DNA from 3 places in the Pseudoalteromonas sp. NZS127_1 genome. Region 3 is predicted to be linked to each of the others. Evidence: predicted binding sites of a transcription regulator. Region 3 holds the regulator's gene; each other region holds the start of a gene.
The links. Region 3 encodes LexA, which represses DNA repair genes until DNA is damaged. Its sites were predicted from a motif close to TACTGTATNNNNATACAGTA; they were not measured.

Region 1: a site for LexA is predicted at 2,646-2,665, ahead of I6F50_RS14875 (exonuclease domain-containing protein). Genes of this name have one in related genera too.
Region 2: a site for LexA is predicted at 5,557-5,576, ahead of ruvC (crossover junction endodeoxyribonuclease RuvC). Genes of this name have one in related genera too.

The regions. Positions count from the first base shown of each region.
Region 1 covers NZ_JADYXO010000017.1:47,974-55,251, forward strand. Annotated here, with positions in the region: gene I6F50_RS14865 (sugar porter family MFS transporter) at 1-774, opposite strand, end outside; gene I6F50_RS14870 (PIN domain-containing protein) at 1,159-2,226, shown strand; gene I6F50_RS14875 (exonuclease domain-containing protein) at 2,677-4,836, shown strand; gene I6F50_RS14880 (TonB-dependent receptor) at 5,306-7,278, shown strand, end outside.
Region 2 covers NZ_JADYXO010000004.1:161,027-168,304, forward strand. Annotated here, with positions in the region: gene tolB (Tol-Pal system beta propeller repeat protein TolB) at 1-219, opposite strand, end outside; gene tolA (cell envelope integrity protein TolA) at 229-1,155, opposite strand; gene tolR (protein TolR) at 1,160-1,588, opposite strand; gene tolQ (protein TolQ) at 1,575-2,279, opposite strand; gene ruvB (Holliday junction branch migration DNA helicase RuvB) at 3,347-4,354, opposite strand; gene ruvA (Holliday junction branch migration protein RuvA) at 4,362-4,979, opposite strand; gene ruvC (crossover junction endodeoxyribonuclease RuvC) at 4,982-5,506, opposite strand; gene I6F50_RS06240 (ABC transporter permease) at 5,638-7,278, opposite strand, start outside.
Region 3 covers NZ_JADYXO010000019.1:12,730-20,007, forward strand. Annotated here, with positions in the region: gene I6F50_RS15575 (DnaJ C-terminal domain-containing protein) at 1-29, shown strand, start outside; gene I6F50_RS15580 (chaperone modulator CbpM) at 29-349, shown strand; gene I6F50_RS15585 (membrane protein) at 425-1,150, opposite strand; gene I6F50_RS15590 (hypothetical protein) at 1,464-1,844, shown strand; gene I6F50_RS15595 (PaaI family thioesterase) at 1,845-2,285, opposite strand; gene lexA (transcriptional repressor LexA) at 2,453-3,070, shown strand; gene coxB (cytochrome c oxidase subunit II) at 3,588-4,730, shown strand; gene ctaD (cytochrome c oxidase subunit I) at 4,730-6,322, shown strand; gene I6F50_RS15615 (cytochrome c oxidase assembly protein) at 6,322-6,852, shown strand; gene I6F50_RS15620 (cytochrome c oxidase subunit 3) at 6,888-7,278, shown strand, end outside.

The DNA.
Region 1 (7,278 bases), on a different contig from region 3:
GCGAATACTTGGTTTTGTATCGCTATGCAAGGAGCGTTTAACATCGCTTATTTGCTTATCTGCATTGTCGTTTGATATTTTACTAAATACCGCTTTGGCATCGTTTACTTTACCTTGCGCCACTAAATAACGAGGTGACTCCGGTATAAATAAAACACCCACTAAAAACAACACAGCAGGCACAAGCTCAGCCCAAAACATCCAGCGCCAAGCGGCTATATCAAGCATTAAAATATTTTGCGCGCTGCCAGCTGCATCAGCAATTAAATAGTTACTTAAAAATGCCGCAAACAAACCCAGTACAATAGCGAGTTGTTGTAATGTCGCCAAACGACCACGTAGTGCGGGTGGCGCAACTTCTGCAATGTACGCCGGCGCTAATACCGATGCAGCACCAATACCTAAACCACCAAATAAACGATAAAAAATAAACTCTGCAGAGCTTTCGCTAATGCCTGAGCCAAACGCACTAATGGCAAAAATAATCGCAGTGATGATCATAATTGCACGGCGACCAAACTTATCAGCCAGCGGCCCCGCAGCAAGAGCACCTAAGGCACAGCCAAGTAACACAGACGCTACGTTAAACCCTGTTGCCACACTGCTTGAATTAAATGCATTACCGAGTGCCGACACCGTGCCATTAATAACGCCCGAGTCAAAACCAAATAAAAAGCCACCAATAGCAGCCACGGCCGATATAAATATTACGTAAAAAAGAGAGGTGTTTTCAGCTGTGTTGGCTGAGTGAGTAGGCGATGTGTGCGTTGTCATTATATGCCCTGAAAGTTAAATTAAATATAAAGGAGCATAATATCGTAAAGCGCTATGGCTGAATACATTTGTGCAGGTATAACGATTTAGCGGGTATAAATTGAGCCTTTCTAAAGGTTTTAATTTAAGTAACCGCCTTTTAAATAACACAGACTGAATATTCAATAAATAATATGCACTTTATGGTCAGAGCCTGTTTACCAACATTACTGATCTCACTCATCTTGGTGTTTTTTGCAATTACATAACCTGTTCTGAAGTTAAGTAATTGTTTACATGTGGTTATTTGGTGGTTAAGGTAAATACATTGAATATAGGTACATTTGTCGGTTTATAAAGCGACAAATGTCGTAGACTAATTTATTAAATTTCAAAAGGCACAGTATGCTCGAAACTCGAAAAATATTTATTGATACTCAGTATTTTGTTAAATCAAACTTTAATTTCCACTCTCAATCTTTTAAGTCATTACAAAAGCTATGTAAATCTAATGAAATTCAATATTATTTGACGAGCGTAGTTGAGAGAGAAGTAGATAACCGTATTAAACTATCAATAAAGGACTCTCTTAATTCCTTGAAGCAGTTCAAGAGAAAAGCAAACATACTTTCAACAATTGAAGATCAACAACTTTCCTCTCTATTTGCAGATGTTGCTGAAGATGAAGTGTATGAAAAAGCTAGTAATGTGTTTCATGCATATAACCAAGCCTGTAATTATGAATATGTTGAAGCAGACTCTATAGATAGTGAGAAATTATTAGAGCTTTATTTTGAGATGAAGCCACCGTTTGGGGAAGGAAAGAAAAAGGCAGAGTTTCCTGATGCAATATCATTACTATCGCTTGAGTCTTGTCTCGAACCAGATGATAAATTATATGTTATTTCAGATGATGTTGATTTGAAGTCCTATTGTGAAGGTAATAATAGGCTCATTGCTATTGATAACTTAGAAAAATTATTAGATTTATATAATGAGCATACAAGTGTAAGAACAGTGAAGATTAAAGAGTATATTGCTGAACAGTCTGAAGCATTGAAAACGCAAATATCAGAATATATGGATGACTGCGATTTTTATAACTCCTCATCATGGGAAGATGCCGAAGTAGATGGTATCAGTGTACTTGAAGTTGGCGAAATAGATCCTTCTGTAATATCAATTAACGATGAAGAGTGTTCATTAACTTTTGAAATACCTTTGAAGATCGAGGTTACAGTAACAGGACCTGACTTTAATAATGGCACGTATGACAGAGAAGAGGGGCATGTATATACCTTTGGACATTCAACAAGAACGGAGAATGTTGAGTTATTATTTACTGTAGAGTTAGAACTTTATTATGAGTTTGTATCTGGTGAATTGAATAATATTGAGCAGAACTCACTGTATATCCCCGCGGCTAGTTCTGGAATTGAAGTCGATATTGAAGAAAATGGATCTGATTGGTAGTTATTGAAATTTAACAACACGCCCTGAGGTGGACAGCAAGCACTAAAGCTCACTTTCCACCGCAAATTTTAAAAGCGGTGATCCCTTACTTTTACAATGCGGTTAAGTAAGTTGATTCATCGTAGGGCGTATGTGTTTTCCAGCACCTAAATAGTATTCTTATCCAATGGTGTTATGGGATTTTCCTTTGGCTTCTTGCTGCCGATAATACGCTTCTTCCCAAAATGAATAACGCAAAGGTAACCCTACCTATCCCACAAATATTTACTTTAAAAAGTAAGTGCACGAATATCGTCAGTATATCCATTCATTTTTACCTCTGCGTAAGGTAGCCAATGCAATGCCTACTATTTATATATGCCTAATATAACCATTATTGATTACAAGTTTAAGATTGAATAATAAGCGCAAATACTAGATACTGTTTTTATATACAGTTGTGGCGATATTATGAAAAAAGAATTACCAGCAAAATACTATTTAGCGCATTTTAGAGAGCTTATTGAGTTTGTAACAAGTAAATGTATGCATTTACTTGAGCCTAAACACAGTGAATTTATTAGTAAAATTAATCAGCTAGATGAGCAAAGCCAGTGCATGTTGGCGCGTGTGTATTCGCGAAAGCCTTATTTGGTGCAAGCGCAGTCACTTAATTATGAAGAAATAACCTCGCCGCATCAGGCTATTTATACGCTAAAAAAAGCCGGTATTTTATTTGAGCCAAACGAGCAGCATTACTCACAGCTTTTGGCTCACTTAACCAAACCTGCTTTGCTGGAGTTACTAAGTAATTACAGTGAGCAAATAAGCTTTAAAAAAAGTGCCGCTAAAGGCGCGCTGGTGGATATTGCCCGTGAGTTTTTTAAAACATGCCCACACGAGCTTGCGCCACTTTATAGCCAGTATGTAATTAATAACCGCAGTGATTACTACGAGTATTTTGAGTTTTTATTTGCAGGCAAATTAAGCAGTGGTGATGTGAATCATCAAAATCGTTTTGTAATGCGAGATTTAGGTTTAACCGCTACGCGCGAAGAGCACAGCGAGAGTTTGTCGCGCTTTGAAACACTTGATGAAGCGCAATCGAACTATTTATTAAACCGTTATCGGTTAGCATTTAAAAATATAACAGATGAGAGCGATTATATTGCTTTAGCGCCGCAGGTTTTAATGCAAGCTGCGCACGGTGCCATTGCTGTTGCGTTAAAAAACAAATTATTAGTAAGGCTTTATAGGCAACTAAAGGCAGTTGATAGCGAACTTGCTTTTAGCTTACTTGAAGGGTGCGTGGATGATAGCGAAGCACAAGAAATTCAAATAAGAGAGCAATACAGGCTTGGTAATAAAGAGTGGGTAAAAGCACGATTAGAAGCGATTATTGAAAATCCGCTTACTGATGATTTACTTTATTTTGCTGACGATTTTTTAATGCGTAAGTTTAATAAAAAAACACGGTCGCGTTTAAGTGCCATGCTTAGCGATACCCAGTGCGTGCTAGAAATAGATGAACTGTATCGAGGTGAAGTAGAGCAGGGCGTAAACGATTATTATACTCGCCAAGGTATGGCTGTATTTAATACCGAAAACACGCTTTGGCAAAGTTTGTTTGGTTTAGTATTTTGGCACGAGTTATTTGTAGAGTCGCCTTACCCGCCATGTAATGAGTTTGATATTTATCCGCAAGTATTAAGGCTTGGTAATTTTTATGAAGTGCAACAAGCACAAATAAATGAGCGCTTAGCGCAGTGCCAAACGCCTCAAGTATTACTTAATTTAGTGTGTAAAAATGCAGCGCAATACTTTGAGCAACCTAATGGTTTATTTAGATGGCATAAAGAGCTACTACAACCGTTAGAAGCACTCATTTTAAATAGCCCACTTGATGCATTAATTACCCATTTAACCAATATGAGTAAGCATTATTTACAACTAAAAGACGGCTACCCCGACTTAATGGTTATCAATAATGGCAAAGTACATTTTGAAGAAGTAAAAGCACCGGGCGACAAACTTAGGCGCAACCAATTAACCACCATTGATAACTTAAAAAATGTGGGTTTTGAGGTACATATTGCCGCCGTTAAATGGTTTGTAGATCCAAACCGTATTTACAGTGTGGTCGATATAGAAACCACAGGCGGCTTAAAAGGCGGTAATCGCATTACCGAAATTGGCCTTGTAAAAGTACAGCACGGCAAAGTAATAGACACCTGGACGACACTTGTAAATCCACAGCGGCACATACCCGGATTTATAACGTCATTAACCGGTATTAGCGACAGCATGGTGCGCAATGCCCCTGTATTTGCCGAAATAGCACAGCCATTGTTAGATAAACTTGCAGGCAGTATTTTTGTAGCCCATAACGTTAATTTTGACTACGGCTTTATTAAAAAAGAATGCGAGATGGCAGGGCACTTTTTTAAAATGCCAAAAATGTGCACAGTGGTTGAGTCGCGCAAAGCGTTTAAAGGCTTAAAGTCGTATTCGCTGGGCAATCTTTCATCGCACTTTAATTTAAATTTAACCAGCCATCACCGAGCACTTGCCGATGCAACCGCCACTGCAGAGCTGTTATTACTTATTCAGCAATCCCAAAGTAGTGAATAGATCCTCAGATTAACTAAAGCCACTAGCTAGTTATGCTATGAATAGTCAGCACTTAATTGAAAATTAATTATGTGCTGACACTTAAAGTAGGTCTTTAACACCGCTTAGACTTCGAAGTCTAAATGGTGCGCTTTGTTTGTATTTCTCCCTCCTTTCGTTGTTTAAATCCCCTATATTAAACTGATCAAACCAGTAACTTTAAATCAGCTGTAAAAATTAAATTTTGTTTATTATTAGTTACTTAAATGAGTTTTATGTTCTTGTTTTTATAACGCGTGTTAGTTACATGTAAAAGTTGCATTAATCGCTGTTGCATTCGAATGCAAAAAGCGGTAGTTTTTATGAGTCGAAAAAATAGTCATTTAAATATCGCGTTTTTAATAATTATAAATAATAAGAATGTGATGGTGGGGCATAGCGCCCACAGATGCTTAATAAAATTCATTTCAACAGGTGGAGAATTTATCTCATGACGACGAATATTTTACGTAAAACACTTATTTTTGCTGCTGTAAATACGGCGTTATTAGGCTCAGCATCTGTATTGTCACAAGAAGCAAAGTTAAACCCTAACAAAGAGTTGGAGGTTATTTCTGTTACCTCTACTAAGCGGGTTAAAAGTATTCAGTCGGTGCCTTTGGCAGTTACAGCGGTGTCGGCTAAAGATTTACTAGAAAATGGCATAACCGATATTTTAAGCCTTGATAGCCTAGCGCCAGGTTTAAAGTCGGGTGTGTCGGGCAGTGATGCTCGCCCCGCCATGCGCGGTGCCAGAACAGAGCAAGTAGAAGCTAACGATGTTGCCATTGCGTTTTATTCTAATGGCGTTTACCGCCCTCGTCATGGGCAAGCACTTGCTGGTTTTGTAGATTTAGAGCGGGTAGAAGTACTTCGCGGGCCTCAAGGTACGCTGTTTGGTCGTAATTCATTTGGTGGTGCAATTGATGTAATAGCTAAAAAGCCAGAGCTTGATATTACTGAAGGCGGTATGGCTACAACATTTGGTAATTATGGTCATTTACGCGGTGAAGGCTTTTTTAATGCCGCCTTAACCGATGATACCGCAGTACGCTTTACTGGGGTGCGAGAAATACGCGACCCATATGTAGAGAATTCGTTTAATGAATCAGCAGGCTTAAAAGATGCTGATATGTATTTTTTACGTGGCCAAATATTTACTGAGTTTAACGATGATGTAAATTTAAATGTAAAAGTAGAAACGTGGCAGGACGAATCAAATGGCGGCGGTGCATTTGGCTATCATATTTTAGGTGTACCTATAAACCCAGCGACAGGTAAAACAAGCTTGTCGGCACCATTAACTGAGCGAATTGGCCGCGATGATGTGTGTGGCAGTAATTGTGGTCGCTTTGGTGCAGGCTTAGATAATGCAGCAACACCAGGGCTTGATACTGCACAAGGTGTGTCGTCAGACCCATTTACTCAGCAGTTTGATTATCAGCCATCACGCGATGTAAGCGATGTAAGTATTAGCGCCGAGTTAAACTGGTCGCTTGAGTCGGTTGATTTAAAAATAATTGCAGCCTCAATGGATTACGAAGAAACGCGCCTTACCGATGGTGATTTTTCGACTTATGCAGCCACTGTAGATGGTAATGCAATTGAATCTAAGACTAACTCGTTAGAAGTACAAGTAAGCTCTACATACGAAAGTGATTTTGAGTGGGTGGCTGGTATTTACTTATTTTCAGAGGACCTAGATAACGCTTTTTTAAATGCGAGCTATGGAGCCGTGGTTGATAATGCACCCGATACAACGCAGCCTCAAGCGCTTCAATATGCACCTTGGTTAAACCAAATTCAGTTAGAAACGCGATCAGCGGCGGCTTACTTTCAAGGTAACTACGCATTTAGTGATGATACACGCGGTATAGCCGGCATAAGGTATACAAATGATAGCCGTGAGTGGGATATTTACGGTCAAAATACTAATGATTTAAGCACGCTAGATTTTTCAGAATTAGAAGTTAAAGACGCAGATGGCGATTGGAGTAAAATAACGTGGAAGTTAGGCGTAGAGCATGACTTAACAAATTCTCAATTGCTTTATGCTACGGTTTCTACAGGCTTTTTAGCGGGTAATGCACAGGGCGCTTTTAATGGCGAAAATAGCTACGACGAGCAAACAGTAACGGCTTACGAGGTTGGCTTTAAAAGCATGCTGCTTGATAATTCATTAAGATTTAACGCTTCTTTATATTACAACCAATACGAGGACTTACTTTCTACTCGTTTTCAAAACGTAGGCGGTACGGCGGTATCGTTTTTTGGTAATGCGGGCGAAATTGATGCAGCTGGTCTTGAGCTTGAAATTGATTGGCAGGCAAGTGATGCATTGCGCCTAGGGGCACGTGCCGCGTTTACAGACTCGACTTATGGCGACTTTGTTACGCCAAATGTGTTTGAAGAAGGCGGAGAGAC
Region 2 (7,278 bases), on a different contig from region 3:
ATCTACAGGCTTAAATTTACCACTGCGCATTAAATCGGCAGCAATAACACTGCTTAATTTTTCAGGGATTGGGCCAACACCTTGGTACTTAAAAGGTACTATAGCAATGGGCCTTGCACCGTCTACACCCTCAGTTATTACAATTTCAAGTGCTGCATTAGCAACACCCACAAACCCAAACAGTAAAACTAAACAGGCTATTTTTATTTTGTTGAACATATCATTCCTTTAAAATTCTGGCTTGATTGTTAAATTAATATTCTTAAGTTGTTCGAATACGTCTTTATCTTTAGATACCGGTAATGTGTCGGCCATGCGCACTGCTCTTAATGCAGCTTCACATACCAACTTATCGCCACCTAATGATTTAACTTGCGTTACTAAACCATTAAAACCTAAACGAATATTTACTCGGCACTGTTGGTTTTTCATTTTTTCATCAATCAATAAGTTTTGCTGAATACGCGCCATAATTAATGCACGGTACTTATCAACTTCGCTTACCACTTGTTGTTGACGTATTTTACTACGGGCAGCCTGCTCTTTGGCAAGTTGCTCTTGTAACATTTGCTCTTGCATTGCTTGCTGGCGTTTACGTTCGGCCTCGGCTGCACGCTCTTTTGCTTCTTCTTCACGTTTTTTACGTTCAGCTTCTGCTTTTTTAAGTGCGTCTTCTTCGGTTTTACGCTTATCAGCAGCAGCTTTTGCTGCACTTTCAGCTTCTTGCTTTTGCTTTTCAGCTTGCTTAGCTTTAGCGCGCTCTTTTTGCTCAATGGCACGTGCTTTTTTAGCTTGTGCTTGCGCCTCGGCTGTTTCTTTTTCTTTAGCTTTACGTTCTTGCTCTAGCTTTTTAATATGCCTAGATTCAGATTCGCGTTGCTTACGTGCATTGGCCGCTCTGCGTTCTAAATCGCGGATACGTTTGTCTTCAGCACTTTTTTTATCTTTTTCTTTCTTTTGAAGTTCAGCAATTTTTTGCTCAACTTGTTTTTGATCAACTGTAACGGCTGATACTGCTTTATCTGGCGTAGGTATAGCCGAATTAAGCGTTACTTCCATTACTTTAGGTGCTGGCGGATGAATGTTTGCAGACGCATACAAAAAACCACCAATTCCTAAATGAAGTACTATCGATTTTACTACTGAACTATTCATACAGCTACTTCCCCTCAAAGGATTCAGTCATTAATCCTACTGATGGTACGCCTGCATTTTTCAAAAAATCCATTAGTAATAATACTTCTTGATACGACACCTTACCCGAGCCTTTAATCATAACTGGCACGTCAGGGTTTTTCATTAACTGTAATTTTATAACCGCAGCAACATCAAGTGCTTCCATAGGCTCTTCAGGATCAGTACCTACGCTTACATAATATTTACCCTCTGCATCAATTGAAGCAATAATGGGCGGAGTATCTTTAGTATCAACTAAATCAGACTCTTCCATTTTAGGTAAATCAACTTTTACACCGTGTGTAATAAGCGGTGCTGTTGCCATAAATATAATAAGTAATACCAACATTACATCAATGTAAGGTACTACATTAATTTCTGCGACCGGACGGCGCTTTTTACGCTGATACATTCGCTTGTGCCTCTATTTGTGTAGCTGCTTGACGGTGTAAAATATTAGCAAACTCTTCCATAAAGTTAATATAGTGAGACTCAAGCTTTTCAACACTGTTTGAAAAGCGGTTATAAGCAATAACGGCCGGAATTGCCGCGAATAAACCCATAGCAGTCGCAATAAGTGCCTCTGCTATACCGGGTGCTACCATTTGTAATGTAGCTTGCTTAACTTCACCTAGTGCAATAAAGGCATTCATAATACCCCAAACTGTACCAAACAAACCGATGTACGGACTAATAGAACCTACCGTTGCTAAAAACGATAAGCTAGATTCAATTTTTTCAATTTCACGAGAAAGCGCAACACGCATAGAACGATGCGTCCCTTCCATAACAATACTCGCACTTTGAAATGTATTCTTTTTATGACGAGCAAACTCTTTAAAGCCTGAAGTAAATAAGGCTTCAATACCTTGAGACTGACCGCTGCGTGACGATATTTCGTTATACAATTTACTTAGATCAATACCAGACCAAAATTTTTGCTCAAATTTCTTAGCATTTGATAGTGCATCTGATATTGCTTTTTTACGCTGAAATATAATTGTCCACGACATTACAGACATGGCAACTAGCCCTAACATCACTAACTGAACAAGCAAGCTTGCTTCTAAAATTAGGTCTAAAAAATTAAGCCCTGATCCCACGTTAAACTCCTAAGTAATTTCAAAATACGGCAAATTGGTTAATTTGTGTAAATATGACCGTTTATACGGTCAAAAGTTGCATCTAGTGTATCTAGTCCATTTCAAGCTGACAACGGTATTGCTATGAATAGGCAACAAAAAACGTTAAAAAACAGCTTTAGTTGGCATTTCCCTTTGCCTCAGTATTTTATTTAATCTTTTAAATAAACTCGCTAACTATAAATATGCGTAAATATATAAGTAAAACGTCATAAAATGCGCCGTTTATTCAAAATAAGAGCATAAACACTCAAAACCTATAAGCCTTACCTTCACGTAACAGTAAAACTAATACCGAGCCACATCAAAAGAAATAACTTAAGCCATAAATTTCATTAACTTATAAATTTAACGATTAATTAACGCGCAAGATTCAAACAACAATAAAAGTCACCGAATTAGTTTTTCTAATCCGAAAATACAAATTTTCTAGTTTGAACAAATAAAGGTTCTTACGTATTATTCTCCCATACCGAACTAGCGCACCGAATGAGATAGTTTCATTAAGCCAAGTTCTTAGTAATAGGATATTTTATCGTATTACATTGTTTTACTCTTTATGGATAAAACCAAATTAAGTAAAACATAGTTCCCTAGATTACTTCCTTCAACTTGTTGTTTGCCCGCATTTTTTGCGGGCTTTTTTTTGTCTGCAATTTGGTGCGCTACACACTATATTTATAAACTAGTAATCGCTTTACTCAATCTACGATAAGTAATTCGCTTACTAGTTTGAATGGTACGCAGGATAGCTTCGCTAGTCTTAACGCCCTGTGAATTAACAGTTAACTATAGAGCATATCAGTCTTTTTAAGTAACATTTGCAACAGTGCGTTTAGGTTTTAGGGATAATATCAACCTTCATAAACACTTAAACAATTTAACGAATTAAATAACTCTGTAGTGTTGTTAAAAGCTTTTTGTTTAAAACAATTTAAGCAAATTAGTATAATAGTTTGCGGGTAAGGGATACAAATGCAGTTACCTGCTGCGCACTAAGACACAGCAAGTAATGAATATATATAAGTTTAGTCTTTTTTAGGAAGTAAACCAAAGTGATGGTATGCGCTGTCTGACACTATTCGCCCACGGGGTGTGCGCTGAATAAACCCTTGCTGAATTAAAAATGGCTCTATTACGTCTTCTATTGTTTCACGCTCTTCGCCAATAGCAGCCGCTACATTGTCGAGCCCTACGGGGCCGCCCATAAATTTTTCAATTATGGCGAGTAAGTATTTGCGGTCCATATAATCAAAACCACTTTTATCTACGTCAATCATGTCAAGCGCTTGCTTAGCTACTTCGGCATTTACTGTGCCGTCAGACTTTACTTGTGTGTAATCGCGTACACGGCGTAATAAACGGTTTGCAATACGCGGTGTGCCGCGCGAGCGCTGTGCAATTTCGGTTGCGCCATCGTCGCACATTTCTAAATCAAGATAATGTGCAGAGCGCCCTACTATATGTGATAAATCTTCTACAGAATAAAACTCTAATCGCTGCACAATACCAAAACGGTCACGTAGTGGCGATGTAAGTGAGCCTGCTCGCGTGGTTGCACCTATGAGTGTAAATGCTGGTAAATCTAATTTAATAGAACGTGCAGCTGGGCCTTCACCAATCATTATATCAAGCTGATAGTCTTCCATCGCTGGGTAGAGTATTTCTTCAACTTGCGGGCTTAGTCTGTGTATTTCATCAATAAACAGTACATCGCCTTCTTCTAAATTAGTAAGTAGTGCGGCTAAATCGCCCGCTTTTTCAAGTACTGGGCCTGATGTTGTTTTAATGCTTACGTGTAATTCGTTGGCCACAATGTTTGCAAGCGTGGTTTTACCAAGCCCTGGAGGGCCAAATATTAATAAATGATCGAGCGCTTCACCACGGGTTCGAGCAGCTTCAATGAAAATTTCCATTTGCTGCTTAACATGAGGCTGGCCTCTGTAATCGGCTAAAAGTTTTGGTCTTATTGCACGATCTATAGAGTCTTCATTTGTTTTTTCAGTCGCATCAATTAAGCGATCCGCTTCAATCATGGGTTACTCACAACATTGATTTTAAAGATTCTCTAATAAGAACCTCAGTAGACATATCGGGTTTGCTTATCGATTTTACTGCTTTTTGAGCTTGTGGCAATTTATAACCTAACGCAAGCAGTGCTGATACGGCATCGTCTGCTGCATTATTAGCAATTGTCGCATCGCTCATTGGCTCTATTACTGCGCTATCGCTAAATGGCGTAAATAAATCATTGCCCCAATCTTTTAATCTGTCTTTCATTTCGAGTACTAAGCGCTCGGCTGTTTTTTTACCTACACCCGGTAATTTAACAAGCGATGTTGAGTCTTCGTTATTCACACAACTCACAAATTGCTTAGCTGACATACCCGATAAAATAGCTAAACCAAGTTTTGGCCCTACGCCATTTGCTTTTAATAGCTCTCTAAATAAGGCACGCTCAACTTTATTATTAAAACCAAATAATAACTGAGCATCTTCGCGCACTACAAAGTGCGTATAAACAATCGCGTTTTCACCAATTTTTGGTAAATCGTAAAAACAGGTCATTGGCATTTGTACTTCGTAACCTACTCCACTTACTTCGAGTAAGATTTCTGGTGGCTGTTTTTCGACTAAAATACCATTTAAACGGCCTATCATAGTTATTTCCTTAAACGTCCTCTAACGGTTTTGCTTGCGCTACCCGCTAGTTTAATTAAATTTTGTTCTGAGTGAGCATGGCAAATCGCAATAGCCAGTGCATCAGCTGCATCGGCCTGTGGCGTACCGGGTAGTTTTAAAATATTTTTTACCATGTGCTGCACTTGTGTTTTATCAGCGCCACCGTTGCCTACTACCGCTTGCTTAATTTGCCTTGCTGAATATTCAAATACGGGTAAGTCGGCCATTGCAGCGCCCACAATAGCAGCGCCTCTAGCTTGGCCTAGTTTTAAAGCAGAATCGGGGTTGTGCGCCATAAATACTTTTTCAATGGCAAAGGTTTCTGGTGAAAACTGCTCAATAAGCTGTGTAATGCCTTGGTAGATCATTTTAAGTCTAACCGGAAAAGGATGATCGGCTAACTTAATACAGCCACTGCCTAAGTATGTAAATTTAGAACCTTGGTGGGCAACAACGCCATATCCGGTCAAACGTGAACCAGGATCGATCCCTAAAATAATGGCCAAACTTGCATTCTCATTATTGTTATTTTTAAATTACGCTAATAATGCCAGAGCACTGTATAAATTACCAGTACAAAGAAAACAAAAATGCCCACGTGTTAGGTGGGCATTAGAAGGAGCATGTTAGTTTAAGCTTACCCTAGGGCACGCACTAATCCTTGAGTGTTTTGTTTAAGTGTTCGGGCAATCATTAAATAGCCTAAACCTGCTACAAATACGCCGCCCGCTACCGGCCCAATAATCCATATATGTGGGTGTAGCTTACCGGCTAAATCAAACATTTGTTGCTGCACAATTAAAAGCGCTATATCACTAAAAAATGCAGCGACTAAACCGGCTAAACCACCGAGTAATAAAAACTCATACAGGGTCGCGTTTTTAATTAATCGGCTTTTAGCGCCAAGCGTTCGCAGTATTACAATTTCTTGCATACGTTCACCCAAACTAGCTTGCACTTGCGATATAAGTACAAGCGCCCCACACAGCACAACAATAGCCAGTACAAAGCCAATGGCGAGAGAGACTTGCGAAATAGTTGTTTGTATTTGCTTAACAAAATTATCAATGTCAATGGCTGTAATAGTTGGGTAAGTGCGCAGTAACTGGCTAAAGTCACGCTTTTGCTCTGGGTTTATGCGTACCGACGAAATATACGTTGCCGGAAAATCTGCAAGTACATCGGGGCTTAAAATAATAAAAAAGTTAGGTTTAAGCGTGGCCCAATTAACTTTACGAACACTGGTGATTTTAGCGTCGAACGACTGCGAACCAATTAAAAATGTAAGCGTGTCGCCTATCTCAACATCTAAACGCTCAAGCATCGACTCCTCTACTGAGGCTTCAGCCATCGCATTTTCACCAAACCACGTGCCTTGTGTTACTTCATTTTGGTCAGGCACATCTTTAAGCCATGTAAGGTTTAGCTCGCGGCCAATACCTGCACGTGCTTCTTCGTCTTTTTTCTCGTTGTCTTGCAGCGATACAGAACGTGCTACCAACTCGCCGTTTACCGCATTTACGCGTCCACGAATAGTGGGATAAAACTCTGATACCTGAATATCTTTTTGTGCTAAATACTCATTAATTGGCTCAAGCTCATTTTGCGTAATATTAACTAAAAATGCATTAGGCGCATCGTTTGGTAGTTGCGACTGCCAATCAGATATCATGTCGTTTTTAAGTACCACTAAAAACAGCAGTAATTTAATCGCTAACGAAAAACTAATTAACTGTACCGCGTTCACATTTGCACGCTTTTGAATAGATGCAATTGCAAGCGACCAACTGTTACCTGGCTTAAGCCCTAATTTTCGACCGCCACCAAATATTAATTTAGATATCAAAAACAACACACCAATTAGCGCAAGCGTTGAGGCAAACAAAATAAGCGTTATTTTTATGTTGTTACTAAATAACCACATTAATAAAAACACAGTTAGCGCACTCATGCCTAAATGCACACGACTTACTGCCAACTTGTCACCTAAGTTACGGCGCAGCACTCTAAGCGGTGGAATATCAAATAAATCAAATAACGGTTTAATAGAAAACATAACAGCACAAATTACGCCAGTGCTTATAGCCACCAGCCAAGGTTTAAAGCCACCTAAAGGTAGCTCTGTGCCCATACTTTTTGATAAGTAACTTGTTGCTATTTCTTGCAAGCCATAACCAATTAAAAGCCCAATACTTACCGCCATTGCACATACAAGCAATAAATGGAGCATGTATATTTTGCGGATCATTGAACGGCTACCGCCTAGCGTTTTCATCAT
Region 3 (7,278 bases):
ATCCCCGTAATAACTGGAGCAAGCCATAATGCAAATTATCGTGACACAAAAAGATGATTTACTTACTAGCAAAGAGCTATGTTTGAGTAGTGATATTAGCGAAGCAATTTTATATGAGCTAGTTGAGCACAATATTGCGGTTCCAATTGAGGGGAAGCATGTTACGCAGTGGCAATTTACGGTATCTGCAGTGACCTTAGTTAAAAAAGCGGCCCGTATTCAACATGACTTTTCGTTAGATTGGTCGGCAATAGCTTTAGTTTTACAATTGCTGGATGAGCGTGATGAGTTGATTTTCGAAAACGAAATGTTAAAGCGACATTTGAGTCGATTTAAACACTTGGAATAAAATCTGCCCTTGGGTACTTCCTAGGGCTTATTTACTCTTTGGTGAGAGTGCGCTAGTTCTTAAAAATCAATATGACTACTTTGATTTATTCTTACTTTTAATTCGGATAAATCGTTTTAGTCGTATGTTTTGCATAAGTAGTAATATTCCACTTAGGCAAAAAAGTACGCTGGTTGCTGCAAAACTAATAAGCAGCGGATTATTAAAATCCTCTCGCTCATCGTAATCCATAATATGTAACATCCAAAAAAAGTCGAAAATTCGCCATAGTGTGCTGCGAACGGTGACAACTCTGCCGTTATTTTCTGACAAGTACAGTGTTGTGTTAAATGTGTCGTCAAATTGTACCTGCCAAACATTGGTTTTATATCCAACTTCTCGCATACCTTGCTTTAGCAGTACAGCGCTTGTCACTTGAGCATCAATAAGTAGGTGTGCTTTAGCATTTGCGGTAATTTGTATTTTAGTTGGCGGCTCAAAAGGCCGGCCTGTTATACCGTTAAAGCTTTGCTGTTCATCTTTATTTATTACTGTAATTATAGGTGTGGTTAAAAAGTTCTCAAAAATTATTTGTGTTGGATTAACCACCTGAGATGCAATATCGTTAAGGGAGGCAACATAATCAGCCTGCGTAAATGGGTTATTAAGAGTACGTGTTGCAAGATGCTCCCCATGAACTTTATCAAGAGGAATAGCGCTCATGACTAAACCGCCTAATAGCCAAGCTAAAATTTGTAATGTGAGCAAATAACCGAGCCATTTATGTAACTTGCGAGCATACTTAAATATTTTTTTATTCATGTTTTAGTCTTATTATTTTTAGAGGCTAGTTTATTACATTAATGGGATTAGTTACTGCGACATTTTGTCGCAGTTTAAACTATAGCTTACTGTAATCATTTAAAAATAAAAAAGATTACACTTAAATTGCTAACATGACTTATTTGTTTAATTGAGCTGAGTGTTTGATATCCAGCTAGCTTTAAACGCTAAAAAATACTTAAAAGCTGCGAAATATCTATATAAAGTGGTTAATAGAGCATAGTTGATTTGGTATAACGGTAAAACTGCGTTAAAGTTTGCAATGAAATTATTAGAGGATAAATACGAAACGATGTCGGAAATTCAATTTTTAAATGTAGATCTTGAGCTTGAATCAAAGCAAGATATTAGTTTGCTAGTGGCAGACTTGAAAAAAGTCGCGACGATTTTACATTATGACAAAGACGAATACCGTCAATTAGCGCGTATTGAAGCAACAGGTGTAGTAAACACGCCTGACAAAGCAATAAACCATATATGTGAGCTTATTGAATCGTGTTCGCGTAACGCGCTAAAGCAATGGTTAAGCTGTTCACGTAGAACGTTTGATATTGGTTTTGAATCAGGCACTTCCCCTAAGTGCTTTAATCAAGCCTTAGATGCAGATACATTACTACGTATATCTGCGATTGGTGCGGGTATGGAAATTACAATTTACCCAATCGAAAAGTAACTATCTTCGCTCTACGACTGCTGCGGTCATTTTTGATACGCAGCACAGCTCATTGCGGCTATTTGTAATTTTTATTTCCCACACTGAACTACGTTTGCCAATATGAAACGCTCTTGCCGTTGCTGTTAAAGTGCCGTTGCGAGATGCTTTTAAATGACTTGCGCTAATTTCCTGCCCCACGCAGTAAAATTTTGTAAAATCGACAACAAAGTTAGCTGCATAGCTGGCAACTGTTTCGGCAAGTACAACGTTAGCACCGCCGTGAACCATTCCCATTGGGTTATGATGCTCAGGAATTGCCGGCATAGTGGCTACTAAGTAATCATCACCAATTTCAGTGACTTCTATTCCCATGGTTTTCATTAATGTTCCTTGGCCATCAATGCCTTGTTCTAACTGCTTGCACAGCTCTAAAGTGATGGGCTGGTACCAAATACTCATAATGACTCCTTTGCTTTTTTAATCATTTATAAACCTAGCGTTAGTTATATCCCTAAAATGTACACAAGTGAAATTACTTTGGCTATTTTAAGGCTTAATTTAAATTTGCGATTTTTATTTAACTGTATATACTCACAGTTAAATGTACTGTATGGAAAACCAGTTGTATGCGACCATTAACGAACCGCCAAGCTCAAATACTCGAACTAATTAAAGTTTTTATTAAAGACACTGGTATGCCTCCTACACGTGCTGAAATAGCGCAAACATTAGGTTTTAAAAGTGCCAATGCTGCTGAAGAACATTTAAAAGCACTTGCTAAAAAAGGCGCAATTAAAATGAAACCAGGTGCAAGCCGTGGTATTCAGTTAATTGAAGAAGAAGAGCCAGAACAATTAGGTTTACCGCTTATAGGGCGTGTTGCTGCTGGTTCACCTATTTTGGCGCAAGAGCACGTTGAAAGTCACTGCAAAATCGATCCATTAATGTTTAAACCGGCTGCAGATTTTTTACTACGCGTTAACGGTATGAGCATGAAAGATATTGGTATTATGGATGGTGATTTACTTGCTGTACATCGTACTCAAACCGCTGAAAACGGGCAAGTTGTTGTTGCCCGCCTAGACGAAGACGTAACTGTAAAACGTCTTGAGAAAGCGGGTCGTAAAGTATTACTTCATGCTGAAAACGACGATTTTGAATCTATTGAAGTAGATCTTGAGAATGAGTCTTTTAATATTGAAGGCTTAGCCGTTGGCGTTATAAGAAACGCTGATTGGATGTGACTTTAAAAATAGCTTTTAAACAAGCAGTTTTATAAATGCGTACTAATTAGTACGCATTTTCTGTTTTAAATTCGCACTAATTAGTACGCATTTTCTGTTTTAAATTCGCACTAAAAATAGGGCATAAATAGCTCACTGACAATTTAAGCTGTAAACTTTTTTGCACTTATATTTTCCCCCTCCGAATGCGTTAAACCCCTTTGTTTTGCTCATCTTTTGAACTTCCTGTTACCTAGTTGGTTACTGATTTTTTATTAATTACTCAATATCACCTGATTGTTTTTTATACTAAAACTTGCTTGTTGTTCATTTTTTAGCTAATTATTAATGTGCTGAGCTAATAATAACTCACAGCTTTTTAGTTTTGAGAACACACAATATACACAAACCCGTTGTTGGCGCAGCAAAACCAATCAATATTAAATGAGATTGACTAAAAAAATAAAAATAACGAATTGGCGTTTAAGCCGTATGCCTCTTCGCTTTGCATTCGCAATAGCATCAAAGGAGCCGTCACATGGGTAAACTGACCTCTACCTTGTGGCTTATATTATGTGTTTTTTCGCACCCAGTTTTGGCTAACAGCCAATACAATATGCGCAAAGGCGTAACCGATATAAGCAATAATGTATATCAGCTGCACATGACCATATTTATAATATGTTGTGTGATTGGGGTGATAGTGTTCGCAATTATGTTTTGGGCACTTATTCATCACCGTAAATCTAAAGGGGCTGTACCTGCCCAATTTCACGAAAGCACTAAAGTAGAAATACTTTGGACTGCAATCCCGTTTGTTATTTTAATTGCTATGGCAGTACCAGCCACTAAAACCCTAATTGCAATGGAAGATGCCAGCAAAGCTGATCTCACTATTAAAATTACAGGCTCGCAATGGAAATGGCATTATGAATATATGGGTGAAGATGTAGAGTTCTACTCTATTTTATCTACCCCGCAAGATGAAATAGCGAATCTTGCAGATAAAAATCCTAACTACTTACTTGAGGTTGATAAACCTCTCGTACTGCCAATAAATCAAAAAGTACGATTTTTAATGACTTCTGACGATGTTATTCACTCTTGGTGGGTACCTGATTTTGCAGTTAAAAAAGATGCGAATCCCGGCTTTATAAACGAAACATGGACGAACATAAACGAAGAAGGTACTTACCGAGGCCAATGTGCTGAGTTGTGTGGTAAAGATCATGGCTTTATGCCCGTTGTGGTGGTCGCTAAATCTGAGGCTGATTTTAAAACGTGGCTTGCAGATGCAAAGCAAGCTAAACAAAAAGCAGCATTAGCAGATGCCGCATTACTTGATAAAACCCTCCCAAAAGAAGAATTAATGACTTTAGGCGAACAAGTATATATGGCCAATTGTGCTGCATGTCATCAGCCTACTGGCATGGGGTTACCGGGTGTATTTCCTGCACTTAAAGGCAGCCCTATAGTGCTTGGCGATATAAAAGATCACATTGATGTAGTTATCCATGGGCGACCCGGTACGGCAATGCAAGCATTTGCCAAACAGTTATCTATAAAGCAATTAGCAGCGGTTATTACTTATAAACGTAATGCGTGGGGTAATGATACGGGTGATGTTATTCAACCGAGTCAAATACAGGCAGCACTTGATGCCAAAGTGGAGGCGAACTAATGAGTAGCATAGTAGAACAATCTAACGCCAATGAAGCTCATCATGCTCATCACCCAGCTAAAGGTTTTAAACGCTGGCTTTACACAACTAATCATAAAGATATAGGTAGTTTATATTTAATTTTTTCGCTGACCATGTTCTTAATTGGTGGTGGAATGGCCATGGTGATCAGAGCTGAATTATTTCAACCAGGTTTACAGTTGGTCGATCCTCACTTTTTTAATCAAATGACCACAGTGCATGGTTTAATTATGGTGTTTGGTGCGGTTATGCCGGCCTTTACAGGCCTTGCTAACTGGATGATACCACTCATGATTGGCGCGCCAGATATGGCATTGCCAAGAATGAATAACTGGAGCTTTTGGATTTTACCGTTTGCGTTTTTAATCCTATTGGCATCGTTATTTATGCCTGGTGGGGGTCCTGCATTTGGTTGGACTTTTTATGCACCACTGTCTACAACATACAGTAATGATAATACTGCATTGTTTGTATTTGCCGTACATATTATGGGGATTAGTTCAATAATGGGCGCAATCAATGTGATTGTAACCATAGTGAACTTACGTGCCCCAGGCATGACATGGATGAAGTTGCCCTTATTTGTATGGACGTGGTTAATTACTGCCTTTTTATTAATAGCGGTAATGCCAGTGCTTGCAGGAGCTGTCACTATGGTACTTACCGATAAGTATTTTGCGACCAGCTTTTTTGATGCCGCAGGCGGTGGCGACCCGGTGATGTTCCAACACATTTTTTGGTTTTTTGGTCATCCCGAAGTATACATAATGATTCTTCCTGCCTTTGGCATTATATCTACAATAGTACCTACCTTTTCTCGTAAAAAACTTTTTGGCTATGCCTCAATGGTATACGCCACATCCTCCATAGCACTATTGAGCTTTATTGTATGGGCTCATCATATGTTTACCACTGGGATGCCGGTCGCTGGCGAGTTGTTTTTTATGTACGCGACCATGCTTATATCGGTACCTACAGGAGTAAAAGTATTTAATTGGGTTGCCACAATGTGGAAAGGCTCAATAACTTTTGAAGTGCCAATGCTTTTTAGTATTGCGTTTATTGTGCTGTTTACCTTAGGTGGCTTTTCGGGTTTGATGCTGGCAATTACACCTGCTGACTTTCAGTACCACGATACTTATTTTGTAGTGGCGCATTTTCATTATGTATTAGTAACAGGGGCTGTGTTTTCGATAATGGCAGGTGCTTATTATTGGCTACCCAAATGGACAGGCAACATGTTTAATATCACGCTAGCTAAATGGCATTTTTGGCTATCGCTGGTGAGTGTGAACGTACTGTTTTTTCCTATGCATTTTGTAGGGCTTGCCGGTATGCCGCGTCGAATTCCCGATTATGCACTTCAATTTGCCGACTTTAACGCAATCATAAGTATTGGTGGATTTGCCTTTGGTTTATCGCAATTGTTGTTTGTAGCTGTGGTAATTAAATGCGCGCGTGGCGGTGATAAAGTGCCTGCAAAAGTATGGGAAGGGGCAGAAGGGCTTGAGTGGGAAGTTGACTCTCCAGCGCCATATCATACTTTTTCTACGCCGCCGGTAATTAAGTAATGACACACGCACCGCTACTCAAACGTTTGGTACTTATTTGCATAGGCATGTTTGCCTTTGCCTTTGCTTTAGTACCTTTGTATGACGTGTTTTGTGATGTAACAGGGCTTAATGGAAAACCTTCGCTTGAGCAAGCAGAGCAAAGTACACAAATAGTACAAAACCGAGAAGTCGGCGTTAGCTTTACTACTCACGCACAAAGTGGTGCACCGTTTGAAGTTAAATCAAAAGAATACAGTGTAGTGGTAAAACCCGGTGCAATGCGTGAAGTAATGTTTAGTGCTAAAAATAACAGCAACCTAGATAAAGTAATGCAGGCTGTACCATCAGTCTCGCCAGGTAAAGCGGCAAAGTATTTACACAAAATAGCCTGTTTTTGCTTTGATCAGCAACCTCTAAAAGCAGGGGAAGAACTTGAATTTAAATTACTTTTTTATGTTGATACCGCACTGCCGAGCGATATTGAAGAATTAACTTTATCTTATACCGTATTTGATATTAGTGAACAGCTGGTGGCAAGTAACAACTAGCTTTTTAAACTAGTGTGAAACTAGGAGTAAATAAAATGAATCAAGAATATGAGCATTATTACGTACCTGAGCAAAGCCCATGGCCTATTGTAGGTGCTGTTGCATTGTTTTTTATTGCAGTAGGGGCAGGCTTGACTGTTATGAGTGTAGGTAAAGAAGGTGGTAGCGGGGTTTATCTGCTTTATGCCGGTATTGCTGTACTTGTGTATATGTTGTTTAGCTGGTTTAAAAATGTAATTAATGAATCGGACCAAGGTTTGTACTCAGCACAAATGGATCGCTCTTTTAGACAAGGTATGAGCTGGTTTATTTTTTCTGAAGTTATGTTTTTTATGGCCTTTTTTGGTGCGCTTTTTTATGCACGCGTATTGTCGGTACCTTGGCTTGGAGGCGCAGGCAATAATGCAATGACTAACGAGGTTTTAT